Regions from separate parts of the Diaphorobacter sp. B2A2W2 genome, predicted to be linked through region 1. Evidence: predicted binding sites of a transcription regulator. Region 1 holds the regulator's gene; each other region holds the start of a gene.
The links. The regulator HrcA, encoded in region 1, represses chaperone genes, less so after heat shock. The targets are predictions, from matches to a motif close to TTAGCACTCNNNNNNNNNGAGTGCTAA.

Region 2: the regulator HrcA is predicted to act here: its motif matches at 5,503-5,529, upstream of AC1PPL_RS08120 (co-chaperone GroES).
Region 3: the regulator HrcA is predicted to act here: its motif matches at 7,131-7,157, upstream of rpoH (RNA polymerase sigma factor RpoH).

What each region holds. Positions count from the first base shown of each region.
Region 1 covers NZ_JBWZOR010000010.1:79,109-88,693, forward strand. Annotated here, with positions in the region: gene hemW (radical SAM family heme chaperone HemW) at 1-942, shown strand, start outside; gene AC1PPL_RS15550 (I78 family peptidase inhibitor) at 1,023-1,355, opposite strand; gene AC1PPL_RS15555 (DUF421 domain-containing protein) at 1,445-1,912, opposite strand; gene AC1PPL_RS15560 (cysteine hydrolase family protein) at 1,931-2,515, opposite strand; gene AC1PPL_RS15565 (hypothetical protein) at 2,525-3,133, opposite strand; gene AC1PPL_RS15570 (YdeI/OmpD-associated family protein) at 3,395-4,018, opposite strand; gene AC1PPL_RS15575 (LysR family transcriptional regulator) at 4,148-5,080, opposite strand; gene AC1PPL_RS15580 (Rid family hydrolase) at 5,192-5,584, shown strand; gene AC1PPL_RS15585 (hypothetical protein) at 5,651-6,154, shown strand; tRNA gene AC1PPL_RS15590 (tRNA-Ile) at 6,257-6,333, opposite strand; gene hrcA (heat-inducible transcriptional repressor HrcA) at 6,387-7,391, opposite strand; gene AC1PPL_RS15600 (NAD kinase) at 7,420-8,316, shown strand; gene recN (DNA repair protein RecN) at 8,319-9,585, shown strand, end outside.
Region 2 covers NZ_JBWZOR010000003.1:421,536-431,120, forward strand. Annotated here, with positions in the region: gene tal (transaldolase) at 1-313, shown strand, start outside; gene pgi (glucose-6-phosphate isomerase) at 310-1,926, shown strand; gene AC1PPL_RS08110 (GGDEF domain-containing protein) at 1,957-3,123, opposite strand; gene groL (chaperonin GroEL) at 3,396-5,036, opposite strand; gene AC1PPL_RS08120 (co-chaperone GroES) at 5,127-5,417, opposite strand; gene AC1PPL_RS08125 (DUF2304 domain-containing protein) at 5,796-6,179, shown strand; gene AC1PPL_RS08130 (mannose-1-phosphate guanylyltransferase/mannose-6-phosphate isomerase) at 6,176-7,657, shown strand; gene AC1PPL_RS08135 (glycosyltransferase family 2 protein) at 7,650-8,774, shown strand; gene rfbB (dTDP-glucose 4,6-dehydratase) at 8,771-9,585, shown strand, end outside.
Region 3 covers NZ_JBWZOR010000013.1:39,800-49,384, forward strand. Annotated here, with positions in the region: gene AC1PPL_RS17550 (COX15/CtaA family protein) at 1-384, shown strand, start outside; gene cyoE (heme o synthase) at 381-1,301, shown strand; gene AC1PPL_RS17560 (SCO family protein) at 1,359-1,922, shown strand; gene AC1PPL_RS17565 (putative bifunctional diguanylate cyclase/phosphodiesterase) at 2,138-3,961, shown strand; gene AC1PPL_RS17570 (Crp/Fnr family transcriptional regulator) at 3,983-4,765, opposite strand; gene AC1PPL_RS17575 (Bug family tripartite tricarboxylate transporter substrate binding protein) at 5,014-6,024, opposite strand; gene rpoH (RNA polymerase sigma factor RpoH) at 6,164-7,099, opposite strand; gene cutA (divalent-cation tolerance protein CutA) at 7,290-7,625, shown strand; gene ftsY (signal recognition particle-docking protein FtsY) at 7,702-8,850, opposite strand; gene AC1PPL_RS17595 (M16 family metallopeptidase) at 8,880-9,585, shown strand, end outside.

The sequences.
Region 1 (9,585 bases):
ACGCCCAGCCTGTTTGCACCCGAGTCCATCGACCGGCTGCTGGGCGACATCCGCGCGCGCCTGCGGTTGGACGCGGGGTGCGAGATCACGCTGGAGGCCAACCCCGGCACGTTCGAGAAGGAGCGCTTTCGCGCTTACCGCGGCGCGGGGGTCACGCGGCTGTCCATCGGCGTGCAGAGCTTCAACGACCGGCACCTGCAGGCGCTGGGCCGCGTGCACAACCGCGCACAGGCGCTGGCCGCGGTGGAAGAGGCCGCACAGGCCTTCGACACCTTCAACCTCGACATCATGTACGCCCTGCCCGGCCAGACGCCGGCTGAGCTGGACGAGGACATGCGCACCGCGCTCGCGCTGCAGCCGCCGCACATCTCCATCTACCACCTGACCATCGAGCCCAACACCTACTTCGCCAAGTACCCCCCACCGCTGCCCGAGGACGATGCCGCCTATGCCATGCTCGACCGCATCACCGAACTGACGGGCGCGGCAGGCCTTGCACGCTACGAGGTATCGGCCTATGCACGCGAGGGCCACCAATGCGTGCACAACCGCAACTATTGGCAGTTTGGCGACTATCTGGGCATTGGCGCGGGCGCGCACAGCAAGCTCAGCTTTGCGCACCGGGTGGTGCGCCAGGTGCGCCTGCGCGATCCGCAGCTCTACATGGCCGGAGCACTCGCAGGGCGCGCCATCGCGCAAGACGACGACGTGCGCCGCGCGGACCTGCCGTTCGAGTTCATGCTCAATGCGCTAAGGCTGCAGGAGGGTTTTGCGCTGCAGGACTTCACCGCCCGTACGGGCTTGGCGATCACGGCCATAGCCGCTGGCCTGCAGCAGGCCGAGGCGCAGGGCCTGATCACGCGCGACATGGAGCGCGTGCGTCCCACGCAGCGGGGCTTTGACTTTCTAAGCGACCTGCAGGCGCTCTTCCTGGCGGACTGAGCGGGCGCCGAAAGCACACCGACGAAGCGTGCCCGGTCACAGCCGCGCACACTTCATCAGCGCCACATTCCTGCGGCTGATCAGCCGCAGCGCACGGCAATGATCTTGCCGCTGGCGTCCACCTCCAGGTTGAGGCGTTGGCCATCGAACTCCTTGGTGATCATCTGGCCCGGGCGCAGTACGCGCGCCAAGCGCGCGCCGGAGCGCACGCGCGCGTCCTCCACCACCTTGGCCGTGGCATTCTTACCCACCGCCGCCTGCGCGCCCTGGGCGTTGCATTCACCGCCCACCGGGGCCGTGCTGGCGCCAATGGGCGCGGGCGCCGGGCTGCTGCCCGGTCCGATCGACGAACAACCTGCCATCATCAGCCCCACCACGGCCACGGCGCCGCCTGCCTTTAAGAAATAACGCATGCCTGTTGCCTCCTGCTCCGAAAAATGCAGCACCATACCGCAGCCGCGGTGCACGGGCCGTCACCATCGGTAACCCGGCGGCGACGCGGCTAATCCTCGCGGTGCTTTTGCACGCTCAAGCTGCCGTCGGCTTCCAGGAAGAGGTAGCGCATGTCCTTCCTGTCGCAGTCGGCCTCTCGCAACGCCCGCTCCACGTCGTTCTCCGATACGCGATGCCGCTTGCGCACCGTGTCAAAGACATGCCCATTGCGCCCCAGCAGGATCGCCTCGCCCTCCAGCAGTTTCTCGGCCATGCGAAAACGCGCCGTGAGTATCCCCACCAGGATGTTCAATCCGATCAGCACCAGGCAGACGATGAGACCGCCCCACAGCGACTGGTCCTTGCCCGTCATGGACGGACCCGCGGCCTCGCTGACCAGCATCACCACCAGCAGGTCGAACGGCGTGAATTGCCCGACGGTGCGCTTGCCGCTGACGCGCATGAGCGCCAGCAGCAGGCCGTAGACCATGGCGGCGCGCAGCACCAGCTCTGCGGCGGGTAAGTCCAGGTTGAACATAGCGGTCGCTCCGGTCAGTCAGGGTGCAGCCGCCCGTACCGCAGGCCGTACGGCGCACTTGAACACGTCATGCAATTGCCGCAGGGCCTCCGTCTTGCGGTGTTCCGATTCCGCGGCGGTGCAATCCGACGGCACCCACACCTTGTAGCCCAGCATGCGCGCATCGGTGGCCGTCAGCATCACGCACATGTCGGCGGCCAGGCCCACGATGATCAGCTGCTCGGTCTGCATCTTGTCCAGCAAATGCTGCAAGGGAGTCGAATGGAACGCCGAATGCTGTGGCTTGAGGATCACCAGATCCTGCGGCGCGGGCGCAAGCAGGCAGGCCATCTCGCCGCGCGCCCCCGGCAGCGCGCGGCAGGCCGTGAGAATGTCACGGAAGTCGCTGTGCCACGTGCCATAGTTGTCGTTGGCATAGATCGCCGTGACCCCGCGCCGCGCCAGGCGTGCCTTCAGCCGCGCAATGGCGTTCGCGGCGCGTACCGCTCCGGGCAGCAGGTCTGCCGCTGTAGGGAAATTCAGCGGATTGATCACATCCACCAACAGCAGCACGTGTTTGCTGCGCGGCAGCGGCGTGCGGCGCAATGCGGCGGGGCGCGCCACGCAGCCTCCTCAAAGCATCGCGTCGCGTTGCTGCTCCGCGCGCGACGCGCCAATGGCGGTCTCCACCTGTTTGACCTCTTCCGGCGGAGGCAGCACCGCCGGCATGCCCAGGCTTGCAATCCACAGCTCGCGGCACCAGCCCTTGGTGTGGTACAGGTGGTGGTCCTCGTCTTTCTCCACGCGCTCGTGGGCATCTTTCAGGGCGCGACCGACATCCCCGGTCGCCACCTCCGCCACCTTGCCCAGCAGCTCCCAGTTGGCGTGGTCCTTGGTCTCGGCATGCACCACGCATTCGCAGGCGACCAACTGGGCCTGCGCAGGATTGCCGGCCTGCCGGGCCAACTCGATCGCCTTGACCAGCGAATCGCCGATGTGCTTGACCACCAGGCGCGAAGGCACCACCTCGTCGGGGTCGATTCCCAGGTTTTCGCAGGTTGTGCGTACCACGTTTTGGTGCGATAGCGTCTCGTCGAGGTAGCCCTCCCATTCCTTCTTGAGGTCTTCATTGGTCGCGCAGTCGATCGCCGCACGGTACACCTGCTCACCACCCAGCTCGGTTTCCATCATCTGCAACAGCAGATCCTTGAGTTGGGCTTCGTCATAACGTGGCTTGGGCATGGGTCTTCTCCAGGTTGTGGGGTTGGAATGCAAGAGAAGCCCATGGTGTGAGGCGGACCGGTTCCGCGCCGTAGGCAACGGCCTATTTGCGCGTAATGCAATTTCCGAACAAAGCAGGCGCGCAGCCGACCGCTGTCACGTTGATCGCAGACGAAAAGACAAAACCCCGCTATCAACGCGATAGCGGGGTGTGACATTGGGGTCAGGTAGTGCTTGAAGGACTGGAGCCGACAGCAAGCCGGCGCGCCATGCGCGTGGCATTCACTGTCCGGCGCGAGAACGAGCTTTGAAAAGGTGGATGGTTTCGCCGCGTGCGAGCATATCAACCAACTGGGCGATTCGTCTGGCGCGCGTTTCTGCTTTCACGGCTGTCTGGATACGCCACAGTACCGCGTAACGATTGGCCGCATTGATCGTTGCAAAGAAGGCTTTGGCCTTTGGATCGATTTCCAACGCGGCCAACAGATCCTCGGGTACGGTAGACGTACGAGCGCTGTCGTAAGCCCGTGCCCAGCGCCCATCGGCCTTGGCCGCTTCGATCTGGGCGTAGCCAGGCGCCTGCATGCGGCCCGCCACTATGAGTGCCTCGACCTTGTCGATGTTGACTTTCGACCAGATGCTGCGCGCGCGCCGCGGCGTGAAACGCTGGAGGTAGTGCTGATCGTCGAGAGCTTTTTTCTGACCGTCGATCCAGCCCCAACAGAGTGCGATTTCCACCGCCTGGGGGTAGGAAACGCTGGGTTCTTGAGCGCCCTTTTTCGCGATCTTGAGCCAGAGACCGCCCGAAGCGGCATGGTTCTTCCTCAACCATGCATCGAAAGCCTTGGCGCTCTTGAACGAGGCCGGGGCAGATTCGAGTTGAATGCTGGATCTGGCGACAGTCATCGACCAGAGTGTGCCCCAAGAGCGCCGCTTGTCGTTATGTCCAGAGAAGCTGTGAGCTGCAGGCCGTGCCGCCGCACCCGTTGGCTGCCAGATGGCGCAATCCCCTGGCGCAGTCTAACGCCCCTCCTCTCAGCGCCGATGCGGATACGCCCCGGACAGCGGAGCATGCGTCTTCATCAGTTCAACCATCCAATCCATGAACACCCGCAGCCGAGCGCCCACATGACGGTTTGGAGGAAACGCGATATACAGCGGCATCGGCGCAATGGACCAGTCCTCAAACAGCGGCGCCAGTTCGCCCCGCGCCAGATGAGGCGCTGCCATGTACTGAGGCAACCAGAGCGCCCCCAGACCGGCAACGCCTGCCGCCAGGTAGGCATTGCCATCGTCGGTGGCAATCGCGTAACGGCCCATCACGCGCACTTGTTCGTCGCCGCGGTGCAATACGCAGGATGAGACGCGTCCGGTGCTTGATCCCAGAAAGCCCACGATGTGGTGCGGTGCGGCCTCCAGGTTCTTGGGGTGCAAGGGCATTCCGGCATTCGCCAAGTATGTAGGTGCCGCATACAGCCCCATGGAAAGATCGCCTACATGCCTTGCCACAAGCGAGGCGTCGCCCGGCTCACCTCCCCGCACCACGCAATCGACGTTTTCATCGATCAGATCGACCACTCGGTCACTTACACCCATGTGCAGCTGGATGTCCGGATAGCGCGCATGGAATGCAGCAAAAGCCGGAACAAGGACCATGCGTGCCAGAGGGCTGGGCACGTCCACCCGCAGGCGGCCTTGAGGCGCGCTTGAGGCACTGGTCAGACTGGTCTCCGCATCATCCAGGTCACCCAACAGACGCACGACACGCTCGTAATAGGCGGCACCTTCGGCTGTCACGTTCACTTTGCGGGTGGTGCGGTTCAAAAGCCTGACCCGTAAACGCGCTTCCAACTGCTGCACAAGCTGAGTTACCGTAGTTTTGCTCATGTGCAGCGTTTGAGCGGCCTGGGTAAAGCTGCGTGTCTCTACCACGCGAGCAAAGGCCACCATAGCGTCGAAACGATCCATAGAGGTCAGGAGATTGTCCAGATTTTGCAAACAGTCTTGATGATACTTTCCTGTTTATCCGAACAGATACAGTGCCTACAGTGGGTTCTTTTATCCAATGAAAGATGTCCCATGCCTCCACGCGACGTTGTCTTCCCGCCAGGCCGCCAAGCTCTTTATGAGAAGAACCGCTACTCACCAGCGGTCCGGTCCAACGGCTTTCTATTCGTCTCGGGCCAAGTGGGCAGCCGCGCAGATGGCACGCCAGAGCCCGATCTGGAATCTCAAGTCCGCCTTGCCTTCACTCACCTGAACGCTGTGCTGGAGGCAGCCGGGTGCAGCTTTGACGACGTAGTCGACGTGACGGTGTTCGTAGTGGACCCCGAGAAGAATTTCGAGCGCATTTGGCAGATCGTGCCGGACTATTGGGGCAATGCCCCCTATCCCACGCTGACCGGTATCGGCGTAACCTGGCTTTACGGCTTCCAGTTCGAAATCAAGGTAATCGCAAAGCTTCCAAGCTAAACACTGAGTCCTTGGGGCAACGTGGGCAAGGTAACCTTCGCCTCCAACGAGCAACGGGGGGATAGCATGTCCAATTTCACAGATTACTTGTCGGCATTCTCTGGTGCGGTGAGTGCGGCAGCCGCTTACTGGGCTTGGAAAACCGCAACCGAGGCGCACCAGTTGTCGAAGTTTGTGACTGCGAAAGCCGAACAAGACAAATTCACGCTGGAACTGGAGCGGCTCACATTGGCCGCCGCTGAAATTGAAGCCGAAGCGACAAACCTCTATTTCCTCGCTGGCACCACTCGCGTTACAGCCACGTCCCGCGCTGTGGCGCTTAGCGGCATGTCGAACAACAGGTTCCAGCTTTTTATAAAACGTCTCGATGAGGAAATAGCCGGTGCGCTTGAAGCGACGACACGCGCAGCATTCTTTAGAGAGCAATCCACGACCGGTTGCAAAGGGAACCTAGAGACGGCGCGAGACATGCGAATTCAGGCCACAGAGCTTTGCATTGCGCTTCGCGGAAAAATACGGTCCCTCGAAGTCGAGCGCACGGGCTGGGTTCACGACGCCCCCAGCAACTGACCACTGACGGAAATTGCGCCCCAACGGCTACATGGTGGCTACATGACCCGGGAAACAAAAAACCCTGCTACCAAAACGATAGCAGGGTTTCCTTTATCTACTTGGTAGGGCGTGTTGGACTTGAACCAACGACCAAAGGATTATGAGTCCTCTGCTCTAACCAACTGAGCTAACGCCCCAAGGGGTGCGCTGCCCTGCCTCGTAGGCGGCGCAGCGGCGCGTATTGTAGGGGCTACTTCCGGTGGCTCAGGGCGTTGGAGACCAGCTTGGAGGTGATGTCCACGATCTGGATCATGCGGTCATAGGGCATGCGCGTGGGGCCGATCACGCCCAGGGTGCCCACCACCTGACCGTCGACCTCATAGGGTGCACTCACCACGGACAGCTCTTCAAATGGCACCACCTGGCTCTCTCCACCAATGAAGATGCGCACCCCTTCTGCACGGCTGGAAATGTCCAGCAGGCGCAGGATCTGGGTCTTTTGCTCGAACAGGTCGAACGCACGGCGCAAGTGGCTCATGTCGCTGGAAAAATCGCTCACGGACAGCAGGTTGCGCTCGCCCGAGAACACCACCTCGTCCTGCGACCCGGACATGGCCTCCGAGCCCACGCTCACCGCGGCCTGCATCAGCGCCGCGATTTCTCCGCGCAGCTTGTCCACCTCCAGCTTCAGGCGCTCGCGCACCTGCTCCATGGTGAGGCCCGCGTAGTTGGCGTTGAGGAAGTTGGCGGCCTCCACCAGTTGCGACTGGGAGTAATCGACCTCGGTAAAGATCACGCGGTTCTGCACATCACCGTCGGGCGAGACGATGATCACCAAAAAGCGCTTCTCGGACAGCCGCAGGAATTCGATGTGGCGAAACACCGAGGCGCGCCGCGGCGCCATCACCACCCCCACGAACTGCGACAGGCTCGACAACAGGTGGGCGGCGTTGGCGATCACCTTCTGCGGCTGCTCGGGCATGAGCTGGACTGTCGGCAACTGCTCCTGCTGCACGGTGAGCATGGTGTCGACGAACAGGCGATAGCCCTTGGCGGTGGGCACGCGGCCCGCGGAGGTGTGGGGGCTGGCAATAAGCCCCAGGTCCTCCAGGTCTGCCATCACATTGCGTATGGTGGCGGGCGACAATTCAAGCCCTGATGCCCGCGACAAGGTTCTGGAGCCGACTGGCTGCCCCTCGGCTATGTAGCGTTCCACCAAGGCCTTGAGTAACAACTTGGAGCGGTCATCAAGCATTGAATCATTTTAATGATGTAATTTCTGCATGAAGCCCATCTTCCGCCGCGTTGCAGTCATAGGCAAATACCCGGGGCCTGGCGCCGTTTCAGCGTCCGACAGCGCACGGCAGATCATCGAGAGCATTGCCCAGTTCGTCACCCAGCAGGACTGCGAGTTGACGCTGGAGGCCGAAACCGCCGCCCACACGGGCCTCACGCAATACCACACGCTGGATGTGGAGGGGATCGGCCGGCAATGCGACCTGTGCCTGGTCGTAGGCGGCGATGGCACCATGCTGGGCGTGGGCCGGCGGCTGGCCGGCTACGGCACGCCGCTGGTGGGCATCAACCAGGGGCGGCTGGGCTTCATTACCGACATTCCGCTGGAGGGCTACCAGGACGCGCTCACGCCCATCCTGCACGGAGACTACGAAGAAGACGTGCGCCCGTTGATGCAGGCTTGCGTGATGCGCGGTGGCGAGTGCGTGTTCGAGGCGCTGGCCCTCAACGACGTGGTGGTCAACCGCGGCTCCACCTCCGGCATGGTGGAGCTGCGCGTGGAGGTAGACGGCGTATTCGTTTCCAACCAACGCGCCGACGGCCTGATCGTCGCGTCGCCCACCGGCTCCACGGCGTATGCCCTGTCTGCAGGCGGCCCGATGCTGCACCCATCGATCCCCGGCTGGGTGCTGGTGCCGATCGCGCCGCACACCCTGTCCAACCGGCCGATCGTGCTTTCCGACGCGACTGAAGTGGCCATTGAGGTGGCGGGGGGGCGCGACATCAGCGCCAACTTCGACATGCAGTCGCTCGCATCGCTGCAACATGGCGACCGCATACTGGTGCGCCGTTCCGCGCACCGGGTGTGCTTTCTGCACCCGCGCGGCTGGAGTTACTTTGCCACCCTGCGCAAGAAGCTGGGCTGGTACGAGGGAGGTTCTTGACCATGGCCCTGAGGCGGATCGCCCTGAGCGATTTCGTGATCGTGCGATCGCTCGAACTGGACCTGCATGCCGGCTTCACCGTGCTCACCGGTGAAACCGGAGCCGGCAAGTCCATCCTGATCGACGCGTTGCAACTGGTGCTGGGCGCGCGTGCCGACTCCGGTGTGATCCGCGAAGGCGCGCAGCGCACCGACGTCTGCGCCGAATTCGACGGTGGCACCATCGCGCTGGCAGCCTGGCTGGACGAGGCGGGCTTTCCGCGCGACGACACGCTGCTGCTGCGCCGCACCGTCGATGTGCAGGGCAAGAGCCGCGCCTGGATCAACGGCATCCCCGCCACGGCAGCGCAGATGCGTGCCGTGGGCGAGCATCTGCTGGACATTCATGGGCAGCACGCCTGGCAGAGCCTGACGCGGCCCGACGCCGTGCGCGGCCTGCTGGACGCCTATGCCGGCGCGCAGGTGCAACCCTTGGCCGCGCTGTGGACGAGTTGGCGCGACGCGCAGCAGGCGCTGACCCACGCCCGCGCTGCCCAGGACACGCTGCAACAGGAACGCGAGCGCCTGCAGTGGCAGATCGGCGAAGTGGACAAGCTGGCGCCGCGGGATGGCGAATGGGAGGAACTCAATGCCGAGCATGCGCGACTATCCAACGCCCAGTCGCTGCTGGACAACGCCCAGGCCGCCCTGAGTGTGCTGGAGGACGAAGACGCAGGCGGCGCGCTGCGGGCCCTGGCGCAGGCACAGCACCTGCTGCAGGACTACGAGCATGTGGACCCGTCGTTTCGCACCATGAATGAGGTGCTGACCTCCTGCATCGCCCAGGCGGGCGATGTGGCGCACTCTCTGCAAAGCTACCTGCGCCACGCCGAGCCCGACCCGGATCGGCTGCAGCAGCTGGACGCCCGTGTATCGCAGTGGATGCAGCTCGCGCGCCGCTACAAGCGCACCCCACCCGAACTACCCGCGCTGCTGCAAGACTGGAAGGACACGCTGCACCGTTTGGACAGCGCCACTGACCTGGCCGCATTGCAGGCTGCCGAGCAAACCCATGGCGCCGCTTACCAGAAGGCCGCACGCGCCCTGTCGCAAAAGCGCGCCAAGGCTGCGCCGCAACTGGCGCAGGCCATCACCCGCGCCATGCAGGGCCTGGGCATGGCGGGCGGGCGCTTCGAGGTGCAACTGGACAAGGCCGAGCCTGGGCCGCACGGCATCGACCAGGTGGCGTTCCTGGTCAGCAGCCACCCGGGCATGACGCCGCGGCCCATCG
Region 2 (9,585 bases), on a different contig from region 1:
CGGCATCGGCACCGAGGTCATGGGTGCGAGTTTTCGCAACACCGGGCAGATCGTCGCGCTGGCGGGCTGCGACCTGCTGACCATTGCCCCCGAACTGCTGGCCCAGCTGGCCGCCAGCGATGCTCCGGTGGCACGCGTGCTCGACCCCGAGGCGGCACGCCGCGTCGCGCTGCAACCCGTGCAGTACGACGAGGCGGGCTTTCGCTATGCGCTCAATGCCGACGCCATGGCCACCGAGAAGCTGGCCGAAGGCATCCGCGCATTTGCGGCGGACGCGGCCAAGCTGGAACAACTGATGCAAGCCGCTGCATGAATTTTGACGATCCCCGCACCCGCTGCGACCACACGACCGCGTGGCAGCGCCTGCGTGCCCATTACGAAAGCGCCGGCCGCAGCTTCGACCTGCGCGCCGCATTTGCGCAGGATGCGCAGCGTTTCGAGCGCTTCAGCCAGGACGCTCCGCATGTGTTTGCGGACCTGTCCAAGAACCTGATCGACGCGCCCACCGAAGCGCTGCTGCTGCAGCTGGCGCGTGAATGCGGCGTGGTGGCCTACCGCGATGCGATGTTCGAGGGCCGACCGATCAACAACACCGAGCAGCGCGCGGTGATGCATTGGTTGTTGCGAAAACCGGCTCCAGGGCATAAAGGTCAAGCGCAAGCAGCTATCGATACAGTAGCGCCTGAAATTGCCTCTGCCTTGCACGACGTGCACTCCACGCTGGAGGACATGCTGGCCCTCGCCGAGCGCGTGCGCGCTGACGACGGCATCACCGACATCGTGAACATCGGCATCGGCGGCTCGGACCTGGGGCCGGCGATGGTGGTCAAGGCACTGGACGACCTGCGCCACCCGGGCAAGCGCCTGCACTTCATCTCCAACGTGGACGGCATGGAGCTGGGCAGCCTGTTGCGCCAGCTGCGGCCCGAAAGCACGCTGTTCCTCATTGCGTCGAAGACCTTCACCACCGCCGAGACCATGTCCAACGCACAGGCGGCGCGTGCATGGTTCCTGGACCAGGGCGGCAGCGAGGACGCGCGGGCGCGGCTGCCGCTGGCGCGCCATTTCTATGCACTGACGACCAACCTGGAAGCGGCGGCGCAGTTCGGCATCACCACCACGTTGGGCTTCTGGGACTGGGTGGGCGGACGCTATTCGCTGTGGTCCGCCATCGGGCTGCCGATTGCCATTGCCGTGGGTGCGCCGCACTTTCGCGCACTGCTGGCGGGTGCACATGCGATGGACGAGCATTTCCGCACCGCGCCGTTGGAATCCAACCTGCCCGTGCGGCTGGCGCTGCTGGACCTGTGGTACCGCAATTTCCACGACTTCTCCAGCCGCAGCATGGCACCTTATAGCCATGGCCTGCGCCGCCTGCCCGCGTACCTGCAGCAACTGGAGATGGAGAGCAACGGCAAGGGGGTGGACGCGCACGGTCAGCCGCTGCCCTATGCCACTTCTGCCGTGGTCTGGGGCGAGCCGGGCACCAATGGGCAGCATGCGTTCTTTCAGATGATCCACCAGGGGCCCGACACCGTGCCCGTGGAGTTCATCGCGCTGCGCGAGCCGGGGCGTGATTTGCCGGACCAGCACCCGCGTCTGGTGGCCAACGCTTTGGCACAGGCCCGGGCGCTGATGATGGGGCGGCCCGAAGAGGCCGACGGACACCGGCGCTTCAGCGGCAACCGGCCGAGCACATTTCTGGTGCTGGAGCGTCTGGACCCGGCGTCGCTGGGCGCGCTGATCGCGCTGTACGAGCACCGGGTGTTCACCAGCGGGGCGCTCTGGGGCATCAACAGCTTCGATCAGTGGGGTGTGGAACTGGGCAAAGGCATCGCCAAGGATCTGGAGCCGCGTCTGGCCACGGGTGATGTGCAGGGGCTGGACCCGTCCAGCGCGGGGCTGTTGCGCCGTCTGGCGGCCTGAAACGGGGTGCGCTTCCTGCTCTGACGGGGCTCAGGCGCGCGCTGCCTGGGGCATGGCCGGCGCATCATCTACAGGCGCCGGCTGGAGTTCTGGAGCCAGGACGACCCGGTTGCGGCCCTGGTCCTTGGCGGCGTAGAGCGCCTGGTCGGCACGCTCCAGCGTTTCCTGGGGTGACGAATGGGGCAGGTGCAGCGCCAGGCCGGCGGACATGCTCAGGCGCAGGCCCGGCGGTGCGTTGGGCACGGGCAGGGCAGCGATGGCTTCGCGCGTGCGCTCCAGCAGGGTCTGGGCGCTGCGTGGTTCGATGTCGCTGAGCAGCAGCAGGAACTCGTCGCCGCCCCAGCGCGCCAGCACATCGGCTTCGCGCACATTGGCGCGCAGGGCGTCGGCGAACACCCGCAGCACATGGTCGCCCATGGCGTGGCCGTGGTGGTCGTTGACGCGCTTGAAATGGTCCACATCGATCATGGCGAACAACAACGTGCCCTGCCCCCGGCGGCGCCGCCGGCACTCCAGCTGGATCAGCTCGACCATGGCGCGGCGGTTGTACAGGCCCGTGAGCTCGTCGCGCATGGCCAGCGCCCGGTTTTCCGCGAGGGTTTCGGCCAGCGCCTTACGTTGCCGGTCCAGGCGCTGGCGCATCTGCTGCACGCGCAGGTTCACCACCATGCACCCGGCCAGCACGATCAGGATCATGGCTGCGTAGGCGCCATCCATGACGTCGAACGTTGTTGCGTAGAAACGCGGCGAGACGACCACCGCCACCGAGAACGCCGCCATCGCGTAGAGCCCGATGCCCACGACCTGGCGCGGCGACAGGCCCAGCGCACCGAAGAACAGGATCATGGCCAGCACGGAGGGCACCACGCCTCGGCCTTCCCCTGCCAGCACGTAAGCCACGGCGCCGCTGGTGATGGTCCACGCCATTTGAACCAGGGTCAGAGACGGATCGCGCAACCGCTCGGACCAGCCGGTGCGGATCAGCAGCGTGATGACTGCGAGCCCCCCCACCGAAAGCGCCGCCCACCACCGCACAGCGTCCAGGTGGTGGTTTGCGCTGGGGTGGTGCAGCAACAGCATTACCAGGGCGCTGGAGCTCATCAGCAGCAGCGCGAGCAGCGCCATGCCGACGCGCACACGCCGGTAGGGGTCGCGGGAGAGGATGCAGGGAAAGAGACGGCGAGGGGTCGTGTGCATGGCGGAGGCTCCCGCGAAGGAGCCGTGCGATGTCGGTACGGCCAGAGTGAACCGCTAGCAATGAATTACCAATATTTACATATAAATACAATTATGCGAGGAGCGCAAAAGCTTGCTTTTGCGTAGGGGTATTGGGGAAAGGCGGGCCAGATCCGCGCGCAGTGCGCCGCGGAAGGTCGCCCGCCACACACGCAGGCGAAAAAAAACCCGCAAGCACTGCTTGCGGGTTGGGTGCTGCCTGCGCCATCAGGGCGCAGGCGGGGCCCTGGCAATTACATGCCCATGTCACCCATGCCGCCCATGCCGCCGGGCATGGCGGGGGCTGCGGACTCGTCCTTCGGCGCCTCGGCCACCATGGCTTCGGTCGTCAGCAGCAGCGAGGCCACGGAAGCGGCGTTCTGCAGGGCCGTGCGGGTCACCTTGGTGGGGTCCAGGATGCCCATTTCCAGCATGTCGCCGTAGGTGTCGTTGGCTGCGTTGAAGCCGTAGTTGCCCTTGCCGTTCAGCACTTCGTTCACGACCACCGACGGTTCGCCACCGGCGTTGGCCACGATCTCGCGCAGGGGGGCTTCGACAGCCTTCAGCACCAGCTTGATGCCGGCGTCCTGCTCAGGGTTGCCGGTGGACAGGTTGCCCACGGCTTGCTTGGCGCGCAGCAGTGCCACGCCGCCGCCGGCCACGATGCCTTCTTCCACGGCAGCGCGGGTGGCGTGCAGGGCGTCTTCCACGCGGGCCTTCTTTTCCTTCATCTCGACTTCGGTGGCAGCGCCCACCTTGATCACGGCCACGCCGCCGGCCAGCTTGGCCACGCGCTCTTGCAGCTTCTCACGGTCGTAGTCGCTGGTGGCTTCCTCGATCTGGATGCGGATCTGCTTCACGCGGGCTTCGATGTCGGCAGCGGCACCAGCACCGTCGATGATGGTGGTGTTTTCCTTGCCCACTTCGATGCGCTTGGCCTGGCCCAGGTCGGCCAGCGTCACCTTCTCCAGCGTCAGGCCCACTTCCTCGGCGATCACCTTGCCGCCCGTCAGGATGGCGATGTCTTCCAGCATGGCCTTGCGGCGGTCGCCGAAGCCGGGCGCCTTCACGGCCACGACCTTCAGGATGCCGCGGATGGTGTTCACCACCAGCGTGGCCAGGGCTTCGCCGTCAACTTCCTCGGCGATGATCAGCAGCGGACGGCTGGCCTTGGCGACTTGCTCCAGCGTGGGCAGCAGGTCACGGATGTTGCTGATCTTCTTGTCGAACAGCAGCACGAAGGGGTTGTCCAGGATCGCGGACTGCTTCTCGGGGTTGTTGATGAAGTAGGGCGACAGGTAGCCGCGGTCGAACTGCATGCCTTCCACGACGTCCAGCTCGTTTTCCAGCGACTTGCCGTCTTCCACGGTGATCACGCCTTCCTTGCCCACCTTGTCCATGGCGTCAGCAATGATCTTGCCCACGGACTCGTCGGAGTTGGCGGAGATCGAACCCACCTGGGCGATTTCCTTGGAGGTGGTCGTGGCCTTGGAGGCCTTCTTCAGCTCTTCCACCAGGGCCACCACGGCCTTGTCGATGCCGCGCTTGAGGTCCATGGGGTTCAGGCCGGCGGCCACGTACTTGGAGCCTTCGCGCACGATGGCTTGGGCCAGCACGGTAGCGGTGGTGGTGCCGTCACCAGCGATGTCGTTGGTCTTGGAAGCCACTTCCTTCACGAGCTGCGCGCCCATGTTCTGCAGCTTGTCTTTCAGTTCGATTTCCTTGGCCACGGACACGCCGTCCTTGGTCACCGTGGGGGCGCCGAACGAGCGCTCCAGCACCACGTTGCGGCCCTTGGGGCCCAGGGTCACCTTGACCGCGTTGGCCAGGATGTTCACGCCTTCAACCATGCGGGCGCGGGCTTCGCCGCCGAACACTACGTCTTTTGCTGCCATTTTTGGCTCCTACAAATTTGAATCAAATGGGCTGCCAACGCTGATCTATCAAGCGCAGGCAGCTATGAAAAATGAGTTGACCAGAAGGGATTACTTCTCGACGACCGCGAACAGGTCGTCTTCCTTCATCACCAGCAGCTCGTCGCCATTGACCTTCACGGTCTGGCCGCTGTACTTGCCGAACAGCACGCGGTCGCCGACCTTCACGTTCAGGGCGATCAACTCGCCCTTGTCGTTCTTCTTGCCAGGGCCAACGGCCAGCACTTCGCCTTGATCGGGCTTTTCCGCAGCGTTGTCGGGGATCACGATGCCCGAGGCGGTCGTGGTTTCGCTTTCGATACGCTTGACGATCACGCGATCGTGCAGGGGGCGAAGATTCATTGCATCTCTCCTGATAACAAAAAGGATTGCGACATCAAACAACGCGCCCGCAACGCGGGCGCAGGGAACTGACACAGCGGTGTTGTTAGCACTCATCTGTTTCGAGTGCTAATGATAGAGGCATTCGTGACAGTTTCAAGAGACACAGGTCTTGCCAGATCGTCTTCACACGCCTGTAGTCCTACTTGCAGCTTCCTCGCTCGTTGCTTGGATAGCGAGTGTCCCTTCGTACAATCCAGCCAAAAAATCAGGCGCTCCTGACTTCTCGGTGGCGCCGTCATCTTCGTCTTACTTTTACATCGCATATTGGTGGTGTGCAGCCTTTCTTCCTTCTTATAGAAGCTGCGTGCCTCAAGCGTTGACCGTTCCTGGAATCCAATGGCCTCCTTGCAGTTGACCACCACGCTCATGGGCTTCGGCTTGGCAGCGTTAATCCTTTACCTCATCCGCCGCGATCATTTGTACGTGATGCACGGATTGTTTTGGGTTTTCGTGGCGAGCGCTGCGGCTTTTTTGGGAGTCTGGCCGGGGCTTATCGATAAGTTGGCTGGCTTGGCAGGCATTAGTTATCCGCCTGCGCTGCTGCTTTTGCTAGCGTGCATGGTCCTTTTGGTGAAGGCGCTGCACTCGGATATGGTGAACACGCGTATCGAGCGGGATGTTCGGAGACTGAATCAGCGCTTGGCATTGCTGCAGGCTGATATTGAAACCCAGAGAATTGCGGCGGAGCCGTTGAACTCCAACGAGCACCTCTCGGTATGACGACCGAGTTACTTCCCGTCATTTTGTGTGGCGGCTCTGGTACCCGTTTGTTCCCTTTGTCGCGTGAAAGCCACCCCAAGCAGTTCCTTGCCTTGACTGGCCCGCAAACCATGCTGCAGCAGACGGCCATGCGTTTGCGGGGATGGAATGAGGGTATCTCATTGGCGCCGACGCCTACCTTGGTATGCCACGAAGAGCACCGCTTCTTGGCCGCGAGTCAATGGGGGGAAGTGGAAAGCGGGGCGGCATCGATCATCCTGGAGCCGCTTGGGCGCAACACTGCACCCGCGCTGACACTGGCTGCGCTGCATGCCTGCCGGGATGGCGGAGATCCGGTGATGCTGGTGATGCCTGCCGACCATGTGATCCAGGACATTACAGCTTTTCAGAATGCTGTACGCGCAGGGCTCGAGTACGCGAGCCGAGGCGCCGTGATCACCTTCGGCATCTTGCCCCAATATCCTGAAACTGGTTTTGGCTACATCCAATACCGGCACGAACACGCAGAAGACAGAGTTTTTCCGGTGGAGGCATTCACCGAAAAACCTCCTCTAGCCTTGGCGCAGCAATATGTGCAGCAGCAGAATTTTCTGTGGAATAGCGGCATCTTCATGCTGCGCACCAGCACATGGCTGAGGGCCCTGCAGCTATGCAACCCAGAGATTCTTGGCAGTTGCCAGGCTGCCATGCGTTCGGCAAGACACGATCTGGATTTCATCCGTCCTGATAAAGCCGCCTTCACCGCCTGTCCATCCGACTCTATTGACTACGCGGTGATGGAGAAACTCTTGGCCCATCCTGAGTGGGGCATTGCATGTTCGGTTGTATCGCTGAAAGCGGGTTGGTCTGACGTGGGCTCTTGGGATGCCCTGTGGAAGGTCATGGAGCGAGACAGTCGCGGTAATGTAGTCATTGGCGGCGCCGTACTACACCAAGACTGCAATGACACCCTGTTCATGTCCAATAGCCGACTAGTAACTGGCGTAGGGTTGCGCGACTTGGTTGTCGTAGAAACCGCCGACGCGGTGTTGGTGGCAGACAAGCGCTGTACCCAAGAAGTGAAGAGCCTGGTCAATCGTCTCAGTCAGGCGGGACACAGAATTACCAACCAGCATCGCAAAGTGCATCGGCCGTGGGGCTGGTACGACCTGATCGATAGCGGGGAGCGCTTTCAGGTCAAGCGCATTGTGGTGAACCCCGGCGCCAGCCTCAGCCTGCAAATGCACCAGCATCGCGCCGAGCACTGGGTGGTGGTGAAAGGTGAGGCAGAGGTCACCCATGGTGAACGTAATTTCTCGTTGAAGGAGAACGAGTCCACCTACATCCCGCCAGGGCACAAGCATCGCTTGCGCAATAGAGGGGCTCAGCCGCTTGAGATCATCGAAGTTCAGTCGGGTTCCTACCTGGGTGAGGATGACATTGTTCGCTTTGATGATGCCTACGGCCGGATCGATGCTTCTGAGAGTCCCCATGGCTGAGTCAATCGCTGTGCTGAAGTTGCCAGAGGTGGTGGAGGTTTTGCATCTCGCTGCAAAAGCGTCCATCTCCGCCTCGGGTATTGGTGTGCTTGTCATCAACTACAACACGGCACCACAAACGTTGCGCTGTCTGGCATCCATCCAGCAATCCAAATTGCTGCCGGATTGGGTTCTGGTGCTCGATAACGCTTCCGCGTCGGACGACTATCAGCACCTCTTACAAAACGCGCAGTCCCCCCAGGCGGGCAGCCTCCACATTTACCGGTCAGAGACAAACCTGGGTTTCGCCCAAGGTAGCAATGTACTGATCGATTTGCTGCTGCAAAACGCCTCTTGCCAGCGCATCATGCTGCTCAACAACGATGCGGTGGCCCACCCAGACATGTTGGGCAGCCTGGATGAAATGCTCAACACGGCTGGAGACGTGGCTGGACTAGCAGGTGGCCGCATGCACAGACTGGCTGCACCTGATGAGGTGGATACCCTGGGTATCGCCATCTATGCCAGCCTGATGCCCGCTGACCGAAAAACGCTGGACGACATCTACGTCGGTCCCACTGGTGGTTGCTGCATGCTCACACGGCGGTGTGTCGAGCGTTTGTTGGCTTTGTCTGGATACTGCTTCGACCCGCGCTTCTTCTGTTACTGTGAAGATACCGATTTGGTGCTGCGCGCTTTACTCCTGGGCTACCAGCCGGCATACCTGGACAAGTTATTAGCGTGGCATGAAGGCCAAGCCAGCAGCGGCGGTGGCTACAACCCCTTCATTGCCTACCACGGCTTGCGCAACACGCTGTGGATGCATATCAAGCTGATACCAGCACGTCTGCTATGGCGCAACTTCCTACGTTTGCTATTGGCCCACATCCTCATGGTGGGCCGTCACACGATGGCGGGGCGATTTTTGTTGATATTGCGGGTGTATCGCGATGCGTTATATCGCGCACCCGAGTTCTTTCACGAACGCAGGCAGCTTATGAGTCGCATGCATGGTTCTGACGCCATAAGTGCGCTCTGCCATCGCATCACCCACCGTTTCTATCGTTTGGGATACCTACGATTGGTGTTGCAGTCACTCCCGGTTTTCAAACATTTTTTCTCAGATTCCAAGGTATGACGGTTTTGGTAACAGGCGGCGCAGGCTTCATTGGCGCCAACTTTGTGCTCGACTGGCTGGCTGTCGGTGACGAGCCGGTGGTGAACCTGGACAAGCTCACCTACGCGGGCAACCTGCACAACCTGGACAGCCTGCAGGGCGATGGCCGTCACGTGTTCGTGCAGGGCGACATCGGTGACCGCACGCTGCTGGATCGTCTGCTGGCCGAGCACCAGCCACGCGCCGTGATCAACTTCGCCGCCGAATCCCACGTAGACCGCTCCATCCACGGCCCCGAGGACTTCATCCAGACCAACGTCGTCGGCACCTTCAGGCTTTTGGAGGCCGTAAGGCACTACTGGCAAGCGCTGCCAGCTACACAAAAAGAAGCATTCCGCTTCCTGCACGTGAGCACCGACGAAGTCTATGGCAGTCTGGCGCCGGCTGCTGCGGCCTTCACCGAAGAGCACAACTACGAGCCCAACAGTCCGTACTCCGCCAGCAAGGCGGCCAGTGACCACCTGGTACGGGCCTGGCACCACACCTACGGCCTGCCGGTACTCACCACCAACTGCAGCAACAACTACGGCCCGATGCACTTTCCGGAAAAGCTCATCCCGCTGATGATCGTCAACGCCCTGGCAGGCAAGAGCCTGCCCGTGTATGGCGACGGCATGCAGATCCGGGACTGGCTGTACGTCAAGGACCATTGCAGCGCCATCCGGCACGTGCTGCAGGCGGGCCGGCTGGGCGAGACCTACAACGTAGGCGGCTGGAACGAAAAGCCCAACATCGACATCGTCAACACCGTGTGCGCCCTGCTGGACGAGTT
Region 3 (9,585 bases), on a different contig from region 1:
TTTCAGGTCTGGCGCGCGCTGGGCCTGCTGCAGGACGGCAGCCACATCAGCTTCGCCGGGCTCACGGCCATCCACTATGTGCACCGGCTCGCGGCCTACCTGGTGCTGGCGGCGCTGATGGTGCTGGCCTGGCGCCTGCGCCGCGCGGGCGTGTTGCGCGACCCGGCGCGCTGGCTCGCCGGCCTGGCGCTGCTGCAGTTTGTCACCGGCCTGTCCAACGTGGTGCTGGACTGGCCGCTGGTGGCCGCCGTGCTGCACACGGGCGGCGCTGCCGCGTTGGTGGTGGTGCTGACCTGGGCGCTCACGGCCAGCCGCGCCACCGCCGGCGCCACGGCTTCGCAGCCGCGCGCCGGTGCCGATTCCGTCAAGAGAGTTTCCGCATGAGTGCCGCTCCTGCTCCCGCCCCCGCCGCCGCAGCGCCGCGCGCTCTGCCGTCGCGGCTGTCCCAGTTCTACGCGCTGACCAAGCCGCGTGTGGTGCAGCTGATCGTGTTCTGCGCCTTCATCGGCATGGTGCTGGCCGTGCCGGGCATGCCCAGCGGCGCGCAGTGGGCGTTGATGGCCGTGGCCAGCGCGGGCATCTGGCTCGTGGCCGGTGCGGCGGCGGCGTTCAACTGCATCGTGGAGCAGGGCATCGACGCCAAGATGAAGCGCACGGCCTGGCGCCCCACGGCCAAGGGCGAGCTGTCCAACACGCAGACGCTGCTGTTCTCGGCGCTGCTGTGCGCGGCGGGCTCGGCGCTGCTGTACTGGTGGGTCAACCCGCTGACCATGTGGCTGACCTTCGCCACGTTTGTCGGCTATGCGGTGATCTACACGGTGATCCTCAAGCCGCTCACGCCGCAGAACATCGTGATCGGCGGCGCCAGCGGCGCCATGCCGCCCGTGCTGGGCTGGGCCGCGATGACCGGCGAGGTGGGTCCCGAGGCACTGATCCTGTTCCTCATCATCTTCCTGTGGACGCCGCCGCACTTCTGGGCTCTGGCGCTGTACCGCGTGGAGGACTATCGCAAGTCCGGCCTGCCCATGCTGCCCGTCACCCACGGCAACGAGTTCACGCGCCTGCAGGTGTTTCTCTATACCTTGATCCTGTTCGCAGGCTGCCTCATGCCTTTCGTGTACGGTATGAGTTCGTGGATCTACCTTGCAGCCGCCGTGGTGCTGAGCGCGGGCTTTTGCCTGTACGGCTTCCGGCTGTGGCGCGACTACTCCGACACGCTGGCGCGCAAGACCTTTCGTTTCTCGCTGATCCACCTGAGCCTGCTGTTCGCGGCGCTGCTGGTGGACCACTACCTCCTGTGAAGCAAGCTTATGGATAAACGTGATGCTCTGAAAAAAATAGCTGCTGGCGCTCTATGGATGGGCGTTGCAGGCACTTTTGCCGCGTGTTCTCCGAAGGCGCCCAAGTTCCAGGGGGTGGACCTCACGGGCGCCGAGTACGCGCGCGACCTGCAGTTGACCGACCACAACGGCCAGCAGCGCAGCCTCAAGGACTTCGCGGGCAAGGTGGTGGTGGTGTTCTTCGGCTACACGCAATGCCCGGACGTTTGCCCCACGTCGATGTCCGAACTGGCCGACGTCAAGCGCGCCCTCGGCGCGGACGGCGACAAGCTGCAAGGCATCTTCGTCAGCGTGGACCCCGAGCGCGACACGCCCGAGGTACTCAAGGCCTACATGGCCAACTTCGATCCCAGCTTCCTCGCGCTGCGCGGCACGCCCGAGCAACTGGCCGCCGTGGCCAAGGACTTCAAGATCTACTACAAGCGCGTGGAAGGCCAGACCCCCACGAGCTACACCATGGACCATTCCGCCGGCAGCTATGTCTACGACCCCGCCGGCCGCCTGCGCGTGTACCACCGCTACGGCAGTGGGGCACAGAGCCTGGCGGCCGACGTGCGCGCGCTGCTGGACGAAACGCGCTGATTCCACGCGCTCCACGCGCCCAGGGGCTGGCGTGTGGCAAAAGCCACATTGCCCGTAGGGCCTGAATTGACGTGTGCGTCACCTTGGGTGGCGATAGGCGCCAGGAGTGCGCCGCGCCTGCCTAGAGTGCGCAGTGGCTGGCCGCCAGGCGCATCGACGGTGATGGCGCAGGCGCCGGCCACGGCCTCAACCTACCGACGCCCTACCGACGCGCCATGGATTCCTTTGCCCCTGCCGCCCGCCCCCGGTCCGAGGACGGCGTGACGCACCCGTCGCCCCATCGGACCGATGACGCCGCCGACGACAGTGCGGCGGCCTTCCTGCAGCGCATCGGCAGCCTGCGCGCGGGCACGCTGGAGCGCGCTGCCATGGATGCGGCGCCCGACGGCATCGTGCTGGCCGACCGACAGGGCCGCATCCTCATGGTCAACGCCCCCATGGAGACCATCAGCGGCTACACCAACGCGCAGTTGTGCGGCCAGTCCATCGACCTGCTGGTGCCGGTGCACGCGCGGCCCGAGCATGGCCAGCATATGCAGCGCTACCACCAGTCTCCCAGCCGCCGGCCCATGGGCATGGGGCGCGACCTGTGGTTGCAGCGACGCGACGGTAGCCAGGTGCCGGTGGACATCGCCCTCGGCCATTCCTCCGCCCACGGGGGCACGGTGGTGGCTTTTGTGCGCGACGTCTCCGACCTGCGGCGCCTGGAGGCGCGCATGCACTACCAGGCCACGCACGACACGCTGACCGGCCTGCTCAACCGCTGGAAGTTCGGCCAGCGGCTGGAACAGGCGATCGCGGAGCAGGCGGCAGCGCAAAGCCCGCCCTTCGCGCTGCTGCTGCTCGATCTGGACGACTTCAAGGCCATCAACGATGGCTACGGCCATGCCGCCGGCGACCAGGTGCTGCAGGAGGTGGCGCGGCGCCTGCGGGGTGCGCTGGGCACGGGCGACATCCTTGCGCGCCTGGGCGGCGACGAGTTCACCGTGCTGTTGCCCGGTGTGGCCTGCGCCGCGCAGGCCGAGTGCGTGGCCGCGCGGCTGATGCAGGCGCTGTGCGTGCCCTGCCGCGTGCAGGGGTTCGAACTGAACTTCGGCGCCAGCATGGGCATCGCGCTGTGCCCGCAGGATGCGGGGGACGCCGCCACGTTGCTGCGCTATGCCGACATGGCCATGTACCACGCCAAGCACCGCGGGCGCGCCAACTTCGCGTTCTACGCCCCGTCCATGGGCCGCAAGATGGCCGAGAAGATCCAGTTGCACGACCGGCTCAAGCTGGCCCTGGCCTACGGCGGGCTGACGCTGCATTACCAGCCGCAGGTCGAGGTGGCCACCAACCGCATGGTGGGTGTGGAGGCCCTGCTGCGCTGGCACGACCCGCAGCTGGGCGAGGTGTCGCCCGAGCGCTTCGTGCCCGTGGCGGAGGCCACGGGACTGATCCTGGAGTTGGGCGCCTGGGTCATGGCCGCGGCCTGTCGCCAGATCGCGGCGTGGGAGCGCCAGGGCATGCGTCTGCGCGTGGCAGTGAACCTGTCCGCCCAGCAGCTGCGGCAGACCGACCTCGTCGAGCAGGTGGCGCGCAACCTGCGTACCCACCATGTCCCGCCCGAGTTGCTGGAACTGGAGGTGACCGAGTCCGAAGCCCTGGCCGACCCCGAGCAGGCCTGCCAGGTGCTGAACGAGCTGCGCGCGCTGGGCGTGGCCGTGGCGCTGGACGACTTCGGCACGGGCCACTCGTCGCTGGCCTACCTCAAGCGCCTGCCGGTGTCGCACATCAAGGTGGACCGGGAATTCATGCGCAACGTGCCTGCCAGCGGAGGCGACACCACGCTGGTGCGCGCCGTGGTCGCGCTGGCGCACACCATGGGGCTGCGGGTGGTCGTGGAGGGGGTGGAAACACGCGAGCAGCTGCAGTTTTTGCGCGAGATGCAGTGCGCCTGCTACCAGGGCTGGCTGTTTGCCAAGGCGCTGTCGCCCGACGACGTGGCCCTGCTGTACGCGGCCGGTGCCGACGTGGCGGCGGAAGGTGCGCTGGGCTGAGGTGCCGGCAGCGACGCTGGCTTACAGCGCGGCGTGCACCGGCGCTTGCGCCGCAGGGGTGGTGCGCGCAGCCGCACGCGCCTGGTACAGGTTGGCCGCCGAGCGGCGGCCGCCGCGCGTGAGCGCCAGCAGTGGCGCGCGCTGGATCTCGCAGTGCCAGCGGTCGCGCCGCAGCACGCCTTGCTCCTGCGCCAGCAGCGCCAGGGCGCGCGCCACGGACTCGCGCGTGGTGGCGAGCAGGGCAGCCAGCACCGTATGGCTGGGCAGGCGCACCAGCGTGCTGCGCTGCAGCTCGGCCAGTTGCAGCAGCGCGCCCGCCAGTTGGCCCACCACGCCGCGGATGCGGGCGATGCGGCCCCAGTCGGCCAGGCGCGCGTTGGCGTTCAGTTGCTCGCGCGCCAGTTCCAGCAGGAATTCGCCTTGGGACTGGCGGCCGGCCCCCAGCAGGGGCGCCAGGTCCAGTTGGCAGACGCGCCCCGGCGTGACCGCCACGTAGGACAGGTCCGCCGGCTGCTGCAGCAGCGCGGGGGCGCCCAGGGCCTCGCAGCAGCCCGCCATGCCTACGGGGTGCTCCACTCCATCGTCGCCGCGGCGCTGCACCAGCAGCGTACCGATCTTGACCACCTGCACACTGTGGATGCTCTCGCCCTGGCGCTGCAGCATCTCGCCCTTGCGAAAGCGCCGTTCCGTCAGGTGCCCGCGCCAGCCCGCGCGCGTTTGCGGGTCCAGGCGGCCCAGCAGGCACTGCTGCTGGCAGGCGCAGTCGTTGCAGGTATGGCCGCCGGAGGACGGATGGTCGGTCATGAGTACAAGCCAAAATGGGCTTCAGCGCTTGTCTGGCAAGCGGTGGAAGCTATGAATACCGTAGCGTCTCGCAGAGGGCCGGTCAGCGGCCTCGGAGTGCTGGGGATTGGCGGAGAGTGTGCAAGGCGGGGCCGTCCTGCCCCGTGACCTAGGTCAACGTTTGGGACCAAGTGCTTGCACTGCGCGCCGCAGGCCGCGCCCCCGGCCGGCCCTTACCGCCGTGGCCGCCGCGCTGCGACGGTGCGCGGTCAATCGGCGCGGATGCCCTGTTCGCGGATGACGCGGCTCATGGTGGCCGTGTCGGCCTGGATCCGGTTGGCCAGCCCCTCGGCCGAGGAGCCAATGGCCTGCCAGCCCTGCTGGAACAGCTTGGCGCGCACTTCCGGGCTGCGGGCGATCTCGCCGATCACGCGGGACAGCCGTGCGCGCACCGGGGCGGGCATGGACGCGGGTGCGGCAAAGGCGTTCCAGATCTCCAGCTGGAAGTCGCGCACGCCGGCCTCCGCCAGGCTCGGCACCTCGGGCGCCAGCGTGCTGCGGCCCGCGGAGGTCACGCCGATCAGGCGCAGCTTGCCCGCCCGTGCCTGGGCCTGCGCGAGCGCGGGCGGCAGCAGCGCCATTTGCAACTGGCCACCCAGCATGGCGGTGGCCACCTGCGGGTAGCCGGGGTAGGGTACGTGCACCGGTGCAATGCCGGTGCGCGCCTTGAGCAGCTCGGTGCCCAGGTGGCCCACGGTGCCCACGCCGGGGGTGCCGTAGCTCCAGCGGTCGCCCGCGGTGCGCGCGGCCTGCAGGAAGGCGCGTGCGTCGGCGCCCGCGGGCACGTCGGGCTGGTTCACGGGAGCGGTCAGGACCAGGGGCGATACGCCGATCAGCGACAGCGGCGCGAAATCCTTCACGGGGTCGTAGGGCACGTGTGCGTTGAGCAGCTTGGCGATCGTCAGGTTGCCGTTGATGAACAGGCCGATGGTGTGGCCGTCCTGCGCCTTGGCGACCGCATCGGCGCCGATGTTGCCGCCCGCACCCACCTTGTTTTCCACGACCACGGGTTGGCCCAGGGCTTGGGACAGTGGCTCGGAGAAGGTGCGCGCCGTCAGGTCGGGCGAAGAACCCGGTGGGAAGCCCACGATGATGCGCAGGGGCTTGGCGGGCCAGCCGGGGGTGGCGGGCGCGGCATCCTTCTGGGCCATGGCGGCGCCGCAGGCCGAAGCCAGGGCCAGTGCCAGCAGGCCGCGGCGGGCGAGGGGGTGGGGGAACATGGGTGGCGATCTCCAGTCTGGGCCGGGCAGCCAGGTGCGGCCCGGCCGGCAAAGAAAAAGGCGCGTAGCCGGTGAGGGCTGCGCGCCTGGATTATCTGCCCGCGATCTCTGCGCGCGATCCGGGCTGCTGGGCGAAGGCTCAGGCGTACTCGGCCAGCGCCTTCTTCATCTTTTTCATGGCGGCCGCCTCGATCTGGCGGATGCGCTCCGCGCTCACGCCGTACTCGGCAGCCAACTCGTGCAGTGTCATGCCGCCCGAGCCATCGTCGTTCACCTGCAGCCAGCGCTGCTCCACGATGCGCCGGCTGCGTGCGTCCAGGCTGTCCAGGGCGGTGGCAATACCGTCCGTGGCCAGCGCGTCACGCTGGCGCGATTCGATCATGGCGGTGGGCTCATGGCCCGCGTCGGCGAGGTAGGCGATGGGGCCAAAGGCCTGCTCGCCGTCGTCGCTGGGAGCGGGGTCCAGCAGCACGTCGCCACCGGACAGGCGCGTTTCCATCTCGATGACTTCCTCGCGCTTCACGTTGAGCTGCTCGGCCACCAGGTCGATCTCGTGATCGGATAGGGTCTCGCGGTGCGTGTCGGCGTCCAGCGCGTCGGCCTTGAAGCCCTGCTTCATGGAGCGCAGGTTGAAGAACAGCTTGCGCTGCGCCTTCGTCGTTGCCACCTTGACCATGCGCCAGTTCTTCAGGATGTACTCGTGGATCTCGGCCTTGATCCAATGCATGGCGTAGCTCACCAGGCGAACGCCCTGGTCAGGGTCAAAGCGCTTGACGGCCTTCATCAGGCCCACGTTGCCTTCCTGGATGAGGTCGCCATGCGGCAGGCCGTAGCCCAGGTACTGGCGCGAGATGGACACGACCAGGCGCAGGTGCGACAACACCAGGCGGCCGGCAGCCTCGACATTGTTGTCATCCTTGAGCTGGCGCGCGTAGCGCTGCTCCTCCTCCTGCGTGAGCAGGGGAAGGCGGTTAACGGCGGAGATATAGGCGTCCAGGTTGCCCAGCGGGGGAACCAGCGCCCACGGGTTCGCGGGCGCGAGGGTCGTCACGGAGGTTGCAGTCTGGAGTGCCATATCGGTAGTCCTTTCTTCCATGCAAATCATATTAGCACTCCATTGGAGAGAGTGCTAAAGGCATAGTTCCCCTACGGATGTAGGAAATAACCACCAAGAGGCGCAGCGACGGCGCTTAGAACGCAGGTGGGGCTGCTTCGCCGCGCGTCAAGGTCCGTTGTGCAGTTACGCCTTGTGCCAGACTTCGATCATGACATCTTCCCTAGACGCACAGATCGCCGTTGTGACCACCACCGTGGGCGGCGACGCCGCCGCACACCGACTGGCCAGCGGCGCTGTCCAGGCGCGCCTGGCCGCCTGCGTGCAGGTGGAGGCCATCACCTCGCACTATGTCTGGCAGGGGGTGCAGCAGGCGGAAGCAGAGTGGCGGCTGGTGTGCAAGACGCTGCTGTCTGCCGCGCCCGCCTTACGGGAATGGCTGCGTGCCCAGCATCCCTACGAAGTGCCGCAACTGCTCACCCACGCCGTGCACGCAGAGCAGGACTATGTGCAGTGGGTGGCGCAGCAGGTGGACCCGCTTCGATAGCCGGGGCTGGTCAAGCGCCGCGTTGAAGCAATGGCTGGCGGTTGCCGCCTGTATCCGCCCACAGGGGGTAACTATCTCAGGTCAGCAGGGCCTGGGCGAATTCGCCTGCGCTGAAGGTTTCCAGGTCTTCCACCTTCTCGCCCACGCCAATGAAGTACACGGGCACGGGCCGCTCCTGCGCGATGGCGGCCAGCACGCCGCCCTTGGCCGTGCCGTCCAGTTTGGTGACGATCAGGCCGGTGAGTTGAAGCGCGTCGTCGAACGCGCGCACCTGCGCCAGGGCGTTCTGGCCGGTGTTGCCGTCGATCACCAGCAGCACCTCGTGCGGGGCGCTGGCATCGGCCTTGGTGACCACGCGGCGGATCTTCTTCAGCTCTTCCATCAGGTGCAGCTGCGTAGGCAGGCGGCCGGCAGTGTCCACCAGCACCACATCTTTGCCGCGCGCGCGGCCGGCGGTAACGGCGTCAAAGCTCACGGCGGCAGGGTCGCCCCCTTCCTGGCTGACGATCTCCACCGTGTTGCGCGTGGCCCAGACACCCAACTGCTCGCGCGCCGCGGCGCGGAAGGTATCGGCGGCGGCCAGCAGCACGCTCTCGCCATGGTCGGCCAGGTGCTTGGTGAGCTTGCCGATGGAGGTGGTCTTGCCCGCGCCGTTCACGCCGGCCACCATGATCACGGTGGGTGTGTGCTCGCCGATCACCAGCGGCTTTTCCAGCGGCCGCAGCAGGTCGGCCAGCGCATCGGCCAGCAGTCCCTTTACGGCAGCAGGCTCGGTGGTCTTGGTTTCTTTCACGCGGCGCTTGAGGTCCTCCAGCAGGTGCTGCGTGGCTTTCACCCCGGTGTCGGCCATGAGCAGGGCTTCCTCCAGCTCGTCGTACAGCGCGTCGTTGATCTGCGTGCCCGTGAAGACGGTCGCGATGCTGCTGCCGGTCTTGCGCAGGCCGGATTTCAGCCGGTCCATCCAGCCCTGGCGTGCGCCCCCGGGCTTCGGGGTGGGCTCGGGGACGGCAAGGGGCGCGTCGATGGCTGCGGGGGCACCGGCCGAAGGGGCAGCCGGGTCCGCCACGCTGGTGGCGCCTGCGCCAAAGGGCTTGCGCAGCCAGCCGAATGCGCCGCCGCTGGCGGGGGCGTCGGCCGCGGGCGGCGCCGCAGGGCTGGCCACGTCCTCGGGTGCAAGGGCGGGTTCGGTGGGGGTGGGCGGTTTCTTCTTGAAAAAACTGAACATTGGCGGGTTCTTAGAATCGCAGCCATTCTATGAAACGCGCTATCACCCTTGTGGGCCTGCTGGCCTGTCTGCACGCCTGGGCGCAAAACCCAGCGCATGAATCCCCACCTGCTGCGTCTGCCGCGGCGGCGCACGCCCAGGCCACCACGGCCAGCGGTGCGCAGCAATTCACCCTGAAGAACGGCATGCAGCTCATCGTGCAGCCCGACCGGCGCGCGCCCACGGCGGTGCACATGGTCTGGCTGCGCGTAGGCGCCATGGACGAGGTGGACGGCACCTCGGGCGTGGCGCATGTGCTGGAGCACATGATGTTCAAGGGCTCGAAGGCCGTGCCGCCGGGCGAGTTCTCGCGCCGCGTGGCGGCGCTGGGCGGGCAGGAGAACGCCTTCACCAGCCGCGACTACACCGGCTATTACCAGCAGATACCGGCCGACCGGCTGGCCGACGTGATGCGGCTGGAATCCGACCGCTTCGCCCACAACCAGTGGCCCGACGCGGAGTTCACCAAGGAGATCGAGGTCGTCAAGGAAGAGCGCCGCATGCGCACCGAGGACCAGCCGCGCGCCGCGCTCATCGAGCAGCTGTTCGCCTCCACCTTCATCGCTTCGCCCTACCGCCGCCCGGTGGTGGGCTGGATGAGCGATCTGGACTCCATGACCCCCGACGACGTGCGCCGCTTTCACCGCGACTGGTACGTGCCCGGCAATGCCGCCGTGGTGGTGGCGGGTGACGTGG